3 regions of the Sporosarcina sp. FSL K6-2383 genome follow, and region 3 is predicted to be linked to each of the others. Evidence: riboswitches for the same ligand, from Rfam matches in the RefSeq annotation. Region 3 holds a riboswitch; each other region holds the start of a gene.
What was found. A riboswitch is a leader RNA that binds a small molecule or an ion and turns the genes downstream of it on or off. The one in region 3 is predicted to bind cobalamin.
Positions count from the first base shown of each region.

Region 1 (3,213 bases), 140 kb from region 3:
GACAACAAGTCCTACAAAGCCAATTGTACCAGAGACAGCGACTGCCGCACCGGTCAAAATAGATCCGCCGATTAAAATCATAAACTTCCGACGTCTGACATTGACGCCTAAATGATGCGCACGTTCTTCGCCAAACAGCATAGCATTTAATTCACGGCGACATAGCCACAACATCATGGAGCCAATAATAACAAACGGCAAGATCATCGTGACATAATTCCAGCCGCGCATGGACACGCTGCCAAGCAACCAGCCGATAATTTGGCGCAGTTCTTCCCCTGTCAGCGCAATCATCAGCGATAGTACTGAGCCTAAAAATGAACCGAAGATAATACCTGTCAGAATAATGGTTTCCATCGTCATCGAATGGTCGACAAGACGAGCAAAGCCCAATACAAGGAACATTGTCAGTGCCGCACCAACCATACTAAAAATGGGTAGCGTATAAGTGCCCAAAACCGGAATGGAAATACCGAAAAAAAGCGTCATCACAGCGCCGACAGAGGCGCCGGATGACACTCCGAGGGTGTATGGATCAGCGAGCGGATTTTTGAGTAGCCCTTGAAAAGCAGCTCCTGCAATCGCCAGCGACGCACCGACAAGTCCTGCCAATACGACGCGCGGCATACGAATCTTCCATAGGATGTTTGTAGCCTTCTCATCCACTCCCGAACTCCATAACGTACTAATCGGTATATTCACAGAACCGATTGATACACCGAGCCAGACCACCGCCAGGAGCGTGGCGATGGATACGATGTAGGCGACACTAGATTTATTCATCAAACGCCTCTGGATAGATGGCTTTTGCTATTTCTTCCAAGCCTTCTGCAAGACGTGGGCCTGTGCGACTTGTCTTGTTTTCATTCACTTGAACAACTGCTTGGTTTTTGATAGCCGTAATGGAATCAAAGCCATCACGTTTATAAACATCTTCGACAGCTGTATCGATATAGTCATACATCACAACGATGACATCAGGATTGCGGTTAACGATTTCTTCCGGATCCATTATGAACCAATCTTCTTGGTCTGCGGCAATATTTTCTGCTCCCACCATTTCAAGGATTTGATTCATAAACGTATTGTTACCTGGTGTATAAATTTCTGGAGCTGGGGTTGTTTCAACAAAGACTGTTTTTTCATTGTCGACTGACGCTAGTTTAGCTGTCACTTCTTCAACTTTCACTTTCATGTCAGCAACAATTTTTTCAGCTTCTGCTGTTTTACCTGTTGCTTGTCCGATTGTTACAATCGTCCCGTATGTTTCTTCGAAGTCCAGTGCATTTTTCACAACGAATACAGATACGCCTGCATCACGGAGTTGTTGTAGACCATTTTCGCCTGCACCTAGCCCCGACTCATGTGCAAAAACAATTTCCGGGTCCATGGCAATGATTTTTTCAACGTCAAATTGCATACTACCGATTTTCTCTTTGGCCAATGCTTCTTCTGGGTAATCATCATAATCATTGACACCAATAATTTCAGTTGCAAGTCCAAGTGCAAATAGTATTTCCGTATTGCTTGGAGTCATAGAAACGATTGTTGCAGGTGCTTTTTCAAATAGTATTTCATTGCCTACTGCATCCGTTAATGTTACTGGAAATGCTGCTTCAACAACGTCTTCTTGTGCTGTTGCATTTACTTCCGGCTTATCATCTGTTGCAGTTGTCCCACATGCAGCGAGTAAAAACACTGCTAGTATTGACGTCAGCCATAATCGCCATATTTTTTTCATAGTGTTTCCCTCCAGTACTGTTCTAAATAAAAATCCCCCGTATGAGTACGGAGGATTGTTTAGTAAAAATGCGGTCGCATAGATGCACCGATTTCCACCAAACCTATCCGCGTAGGCTATCGGGTTGTTCATAAAGGCAGGTCTCCTGGCTCGTGTTCACATCGCTTCGCAATGTACTCACACATACAGTGGCGGGACCGCGTCGGCATTGAACCGACTTCCCTTTTAACCTCGTCTTTGATGGCGAGGCACCTTTATGTTTAGCTATGTAATTTTGTACATCTTTTAGTATACTACAAGTTTTCGTGGTGTCGAGAGGGGTGTAGATTTTACGATTACTGAACCTCGTGTGGATAAGCCATTTTTACTCCATTGAATGTGCCAGTGACTGGACACAGGATGTGGAGTGGGTATTTTTTTTGCTTGCATTCAATCTGCATTCGCTTGCACTCGTTTAGTGTTTGCTTGCAAACTGTGACCTTTTCCCTAACTAAAAGCGCCACACCAAGATGAATTCATCTTAGTCTGGCGCTTAAACGGATTACATTTTCTCCGGTGCAGAAACACCAATCAGTTTCAATGCATTTGCAATGGTCGTGCGTGTTGCCGTAATAAGTGCAAGTCTTGCTTCTGACAAGTCGCGATTCTCGAGGTCCAATACTTTTTCTGCATTGTAGAAACTATGGAATGTTGCAGCCAATTCTTGGATATACGTTGCGAGGCGATGTGGTATACGCATTCTTGCAGCGTCACTGACCACTTTCGGGAAATCTCCAATTTTCTTTAGTAATTCCAATTCTTTTTCAGCTTGCAATAAAGAAACATTATCCACAGACGCAGAAAGTCCTGTTTCATTGGCTTGTCGCAAAATCGAAGAGATTCGTGCATGTGCATATTGTGCATAATACACCGGGTTTTCATTGGATTGAGAAATGGCTAAGTCCAGGTCGAAATCCATTTGCGAATCGCCTGAACGCATGGCGAAGAAATAACGAACTGCATCAAGACCAACATCTTCCACAAGTTCTCGTAAAGTAACTGCTTTCCCTGTACGCTTACTCATTTTGAACTTTTCGCCATCTTTATATAACTGCACCATTTGTGCTACGTTTACTTCCAACGTATCACGGTCATAGCCAAGTGCTTCAATTGCGGCTTTCATACGAGGAATATAGCCGTGGTGATCGGCACCCCAAATGTTAATCAGCTTATCGAAGCCACGGAATAATTTATCTTCATGATAGGCGATATCCGGCAATAAATACGTGTATGTGCCGTCGTTTTTAATAAGTACACGATCTTTATCGTCCCCGAATGTCGTAGAGCGGAACCATGTTGCGCCATCTTCTTCAAAAACGTGACCGTTTGCACGTAGCTTGTCGAGTGCTACATCGATTTTACCATTTTCATATAATGATGTTTCTGAGAACCAAACATCGAATGATACGCGGAAATCAGCCAAGTCTTTCTTC
Region 1 covers NZ_CP152017.1:927,306-930,518, reverse strand. The annotation lists gene MKZ10_RS04860 (iron ABC transporter permease) at 1-783, opposite strand, end outside; gene MKZ10_RS04855 (ABC transporter substrate-binding protein) at 776-1,741, opposite strand; cobalamin riboswitch at 1,859-2,012, opposite strand; gene argS (arginine--tRNA ligase) at 2,283-3,213, opposite strand, start outside.
Region 1: linked by a shared signal. The riboswitch ahead of MKZ10_RS04855 (ABC transporter substrate-binding protein) and the one ahead of MKZ10_RS04205 (ribonucleotide reductase N-terminal alpha domain-containing protein) in region 3 are both predicted to bind cobalamin.

Region 2 (3,213 bases), 1.5 Mb from region 3:
CTAGTCTGAATGCGTTGATAGCCCATTCTAGATAGTCACTCCACTCCGATTTTTTAAGTGGCAAGCCTTCACGCAGAGCAGGTTCGTCGACTTGAATGATGTGGATACCGGCAGCCTCCAGTGCTTCAACCTCTTTACGCAATGCAAGCGCAATCTGATACGTGACGTCTTTCCGTGAAATATCGTCGCGTACAAATGACCAATTCAAAATAGTGACAGGCCCTGTCAGCATTCCCTTCATCGGTTTGTCCGTCAAGGATTGAGCATAGACTGATTCCTCCACTGTCATCGGATCGATGAATGTCACATCACCGTAAATAACTGGTGGTTTAACACAGCGAGAGCCATAGGAAACGACCCAAGCCTTTTCAGTGAAGACAAAGCCGCCCAATTTCTCTCCGAAATACTCAACCATATCTGTCCGTTCGAATTCACCGTGAACGAAGACATCCAGTCCAATATCCTCTTGAATATCAATCCACTGTTTGATTTCATCACGTACGAAATCGCGATATTGTGCATCTGTTGATTCACCTTTACGCCATTTTGTCCGTGCGCGACGAACTTCTGGTGTTTGCGGGAAGCTACCAATTGTGGTTGTCGGTAGCAGAGGCAAATTGAATGTTTCTCGTTGTTTGTCGCGACGTTCCTTAAATGGAGAATTTCGTTTACTATCTTGTTCTCCGATGTTTTGTACGGATGCCAACAAATCAGGGTGATTTCTTGCAGGCAAGTCCGCAAGATTTTGACGGGCAGTTATACTTTCTACCACTGCATCAGTAATAGCTTGCTTACCTTCACGTACGCCTTTTGCTAGTGTTGTGACCTCCACAAGTTTTTCATCTGCAAAAGCGAGCGCAGCTTTAATCGTTGCGTCTAGCTTTACCTCAGATTGTACCGTGACGGGAACGTGAAGTAGACTGCTTGAAGACTGTACCCAAATGCGATCCACTGGCACAAGTTGTGTTAATGTATCGAGTAATGCTACTTTTTCCCGCAAATCAGCACGCCAGATATTGCGTCCATCGATTAAACCAGCCGCAAGTACTTTATCCGCCGGGAATCCGTGTGCTTGCAAATGTTCAAGGTTTTTCTCAGCACCTTGTGCAAAGTCAAGGCCAATCCCTGCAACAGGAAGGGCAACAACCTCTTCATAATGCTCAATGGCCTCAAAATATGTTTGTAATAGAATGTTGGCATTTGGAGCTTCGACGCTTAGTTGTTTGTAAATTTCAGTAACTGTTTGAATATCTTCTTTCGTTAGAGATGTGGAAAGAATAGGTTCTTCAAGCTGAATCCATTGCGCTCCTGCCTCTGCTAATTCGTTCAAAATTCGGCTATATAGAGGAACTAATTGCAAAATGAACGCTGGAATATCTTTTTTCGCATAGCCTTTTGATAGCTTTAAAAACGTATACGGTCCGATTAAGACAGGTTTACCGTCAATGTCTAATTTTTCTTTCGCCTCCAGATAGGCAGTAAGGGGTTTGTTCTCTGTTAATACTAGTTTTTTCTTGCTATATTCAGGAACGATATAATGGTAGTTCGCATTAAACCATTTAGTCATTTCTGAGGCAACAGCCCCATCATTACCACGTGCAATGGAGAAATACGTTGCAAGCGATACATCACCGCCAGACCAGTTAAAGCGTTCAGGAATCATACCAAACATGACAGCCGTATCGAGCATCCTATCGTACAAAGTGAAATCACCGACAGCAATAAGGTCGATTCCTGCGTCTTTTTGTTTTTGAAGACGTTCTAGACGAAGTTTTTCAATTTCCTCGAGGAATAGACCTTCCTCCAATTTCCCAGCCCAAAAGGCTTCGAGTGCTTTTTTCCATTCTCTATTGCCCCCGATATAGGGGTATCCAACCGTACTACTGACAATTGACAAATCGTTTCGTCTCCTCTTTTTGTGAAGTAACGAAGTGTTTAAATAAGGAAACAAAAAAACACTTCTAACGAAGGTTAGAAATGTTTACGCAGAATATAAATAGAGATGCGTTGTCATCCTAACACTCCCTATCGACCGTAGGGTAGAGCGTCGCAAAAAAGGCAGTTATCTGGCTTCAGCAAATTTACTGTTACAGTGGCGGGACCGCGCCGGATTATGGTTTCACCGGCTTCACTTTTAAGATCTGACAAAAGCATGTGTTATCAGACCACCTATTTCTATTGCTTTACTATGGAATTGTCGATGTATTCAAAGTTATCACGTATCTACTGTTCTGTCAAACTGAATACAAAGGATTGTCAAATGTTCCGAATGTATGAAAAACAATCAAGGTATCAACAAGTTAGGTGGCAAGTTGGCAGGTATGATTCTACAATAAATTTATATCTATGTTTCCCTTTTTGTATAAATATATTAAATGATTCACTCGTAAATTTAACTATTTTTATAATGATTTTAACTGTATTATTGCCAGCAAATTGCCGATGTGGGTTTGCAATGACTTGGAAACTCCTGTATTATTAAAAACTATAAATTAGACAGATAGATTTTTTTGAGGTTTCCCTATTCAGTTTTGGGGGAATAGGAGCCACGATAAACCAAACAGTTAGGGGGAAGTATGTTTATAACGTCTAATTTAAAAAAGATGAAAAGGGGTAACAATTTCTAATGAAAAAAATTACGATCTTTCTCTCAATTTGTATGCTTTTAATTCTTTCCGCGTGTAGTGGGGAGACAAGTAAAGACAGTATTAAAGTAATCCAATTTGCTGATGCCGGTTGGGATAGCATTCGTGTCCACAATAGTATTGCCCAACTCATTGTTGAGGAAGGCTATGGTTATGACACAGAAGTAACAAGTGGTACGACGGCTGCAACAGTTCAGTCATTGGAGAAAGGGGATATTAATGTCTATATGGAATTATGGACAGATAATATCAAAGAAGTTTATGAGGCAGCAATTGAAAAAGGAAATATTGTTAATGTCTCTACTAACTTCGCCGACAATTCACAGGGGTTATACGTACCGACATATGTCATTGAAGGGGATGCAGAAAGAGGGATTGAGCCAATCGCACCGGATTTAAAAACGGTTGAAGATTTAGCGAAGTATCCCGAAATTTTCCAAGATCCAGAAGATAAAAGTAAAGGACGTATTATTGGTGCTCCCTCTAGTTGGACGGTTAGTGAACATCTAGAAACGAAGTTGCAAACGTACGGCTTGGATGAGCAGTATAATTATTTGGCACCAGGATC
Region 2 covers NZ_CP152017.1:2,993,835-2,997,047, reverse strand. The annotation lists gene metE (5-methyltetrahydropteroyltriglutamate--homocysteine S-methyltransferase) at 1-1,897, opposite strand, end outside; cobalamin riboswitch at 2,040-2,188, opposite strand; gene MKZ10_RS14970 (ABC transporter substrate-binding protein) at 2,627-3,213, shown strand, end outside.
Region 2: linked by a shared signal. The riboswitch ahead of metE (5-methyltetrahydropteroyltriglutamate--homocysteine S-methyltransferase) and the one ahead of MKZ10_RS04205 (ribonucleotide reductase N-terminal alpha domain-containing protein) in region 3 are both predicted to bind cobalamin.

Region 3 (3,213 bases):
TTTTCCTTGGAATTACGCGCGGCATTGATGGTTTGATTTTACTTGGTGCAATTCCAGCAGCACTTCTTGCAATTGTACTAGAAACACTCTTCGGTGCGTTTGAAAAATGGACGACGCCGGAAGGATTGAAGTAAGTATGAAAAATAAATTTATTGTATTGATGTTGGTAGGCCTTATTGCAAGTATGCTGTCAGGCTGTATTTTCATCGAAAAAGATTCACTAACACTAGGCTCTCGGAATAATACAGAAAGTATCATTTTGTCACATGTCATGGGGCAATTGATTGAAAATAAAACAGATATCGAAGTCGTTTACAAAGAAAATCTCGGCGGCTCCAACGTCGTTTGGAACGCTATGCTGAACGGCCTAATCGATGTCGTACCCGATTACACGGGAACGATTGTCGTTAACTATTATCACGAAGACCCAGGCACAGCCGAGGAGACACTGGCGACTACCAAACGACTAGTCAATGAAGATGGCATTATCGCCTTCGACACATTCGGCTTCAATAATACGTACACATTAGCGTTAGATGAATCAAGAGCCGAGGAACTTGGCGTCAAGACATTCAGTGACTTCGCTAATGTCTCGGAAGACTTTATACTCGGTGCTGTCTTTGAATTTATCGACCGTCCAGATGGCTTGCCTGGATTCCAGGAAGAATATGGATTGAAATTCAAAGACGTCAAAGGAATGGATCACGGCATCATGTATCGTTCCATCGGCGCTCATGAAGTAGACGTCATTAACTCGTACACGACAGACGGTCAGTTACAAGATTACGACTTACGTGTGCTAGAGGATGATAAATCCTACTTTCCGCCTTACCATGCACTGCCCCTTGTACGAAAAGAAACATTAGTGGAGTACCCTGAGATTGAAGAAGTACTCGAGCAACTGGCAGACATGATTGACGAAGAAGCAATGCAGAAGATGAATGCTAAAGTGGATAATGAGGGAATGATGGTGGAGAAAGTTGCACAGCAGTTCCTTATTGAGTCAGGGTTAATGGAAGAATGATGAATGCGAAACCGCACCTCTCCGCAAGCGAGAGATGCGGTTTTTGCACGGCGTTTTGACGTTATGACCGGCATAAGCCACGTTATGACCGTCTTGAAGTTGTTTATGACCGCCACGAGCCACTTTATGACCGTCTCACATGAGGTTATGACCGCCACGCAAAATATCGCCTTCTTGCTTTACGTTTTGCCCACTACATGCTAGTGTTAAGTTAGTAAATTGTACACACTATATACTTTTGAACGATGAATGGGTACCGATATCGGTTTAAAAGGGAATCCGGGAAAATCCGGAGCTGTCCCCGCAACTGTAAGCGCTGACGACCGCCAAAAAAGCCACTGTGGAGTAAATCCATGGGAAGGCTGGCTGGAAGAATGAAGCGCGAGCCAGAAGACCTGCCCTCCATCGTTATGCGACACTTTCTTCGGGGGTTGAGAGGTGGAAGCGAGCAGGTTCCTACCATCAATCCGTCGTTATACGACTAAATCAAATGATGTGTGCGGTCCTATTCTGTTTCCAACGAATAATCCATGAGCGATGGCTCTACCGAAAAGGTAGAACTATCGCTTTTTTGTTTTGAAAAGCGAGATCAGCTTGATTCCAAACATAAATCATGGAAGGAGACAAATAATGTCTATGCAAACAAAACATCTCGATTTATTAACTAAATTATCCTTGGATTTTGGTACGAAGGCAGTAGCCTCTTTATTGGAAGCAAGTACATTATGGATCAAAAAATTCCCTAACGGTAGCTACGTAGACTGGTCACAGTCAATGATTTCACACTCGCTCAGCCAATTAAATGAGCACGAACCACACTGGACCTTTATCGCAGCACGAATTCATCTTCATGACCTCTATGCCAAGCAGCGTCACTCGAACATCTACACAGATTTCGCGGCACATACTACTCGATTAGTGACACTTGGTTTGTACGACCCGATTTTAGTTGAACGCTATTCACAAGAAGAACTTCGGCTTATCGGGAACCTAATCACCCCAGAAAGAGACAAATTATTCACGTATAGCGCCTTGCAAATGATGATGAGTAACTATATTACGAGGGATGCTGACAATGAACCTGTTGAACTACCCCAGGAACGATGGCTCATCATCGCAATGATCCTTATGCAAAATGAAACAGAAAAACGGCTTAAAAAAATAGCGGAAGCCTACTGGGCAATGAGTCATTTATATATGACCGTCGAATTGCCAACCTTGCTGAACGCTGGAAAACTTCAAAAACAAAATAATAACAAGCCAACAACGTTTACCAGCTACCTAGCTGTCTACCACATAGATATTACTAAGTTCCTTGACAGTACGATCGACGACAAAGTTGTCTATATCCCTGACTTATTTATGGAACAAGTTGAATCACGTGGCAATTGGCATTTATTTGACCCACATGAGGTGCAGGCTGTCATGGGCTATTCCCTTGAGGATTTTTATGATGAAAAGAAGGGGGCAGGCTCATTTCGTGAAAAATACATGGCATGTGTGCAGCATCCGAAACTTAGCAAAAAGACCATTTTCGCTATCGACCTTATGAAGCAGATCATGCATAGCCAACTAACAACTGGCTTTCCCCATCTAGTTTATAAAGATGAGATCAATCGAAAAAAGACGAACAAATATGCAGCAGTAAACGATGCCTTACATCCAAATCAAAGTATCCACTCGTCCATCAACCTTGGACGTGCAGTTCCTGCTGGTGTATTGGAGCGTCTCATTACGATTCAGGTGCGCATGCTCGACAATGCCATTGATTTAAACGCACAGTCAATGCCAAAAGACGTACACAATCGTGGTCTACTGCTAGGTACAACAGGCTGGCATCACTTGCTTGCCTTAAATAAAATTCGTTGGGAGTCTGTGGAAGCAGTAGAGTTTGCCGATGAATTATACGAGAATATCGCCTATTTAACGATTTCCGCTTCGATGGAGCTCGCGAAAGAAAAAGGGGCTTATCCTTTATTCAAAGAATCAGATTGGTATAACGGAGCATATTTTGAAGATAGGGGATACCTTTCAAAGTCATGGCAGAGACTTCGTGCCAATGTTGCGTTAAACGGTATACGGAACGCCTCTATGACGGCAATAGCATCCCTTTCATCGACAGCGACCCTAGCGGCTAGTACCATCGGAATTGAGCCTATTATTCAAAAGTGCTATCTAGATGAACAACT
Region 3 covers NZ_CP152017.1:790,651-793,863, reverse strand. The annotation lists gene MKZ10_RS04215 (ABC transporter permease) at 1-134, shown strand, start outside; gene MKZ10_RS04210 (glycine betaine ABC transporter substrate-binding protein) at 137-1,024, shown strand; cobalamin riboswitch at 1,259-1,442, shown strand; gene MKZ10_RS04205 (ribonucleotide reductase N-terminal alpha domain-containing protein) at 1,655-3,213, shown strand, end outside.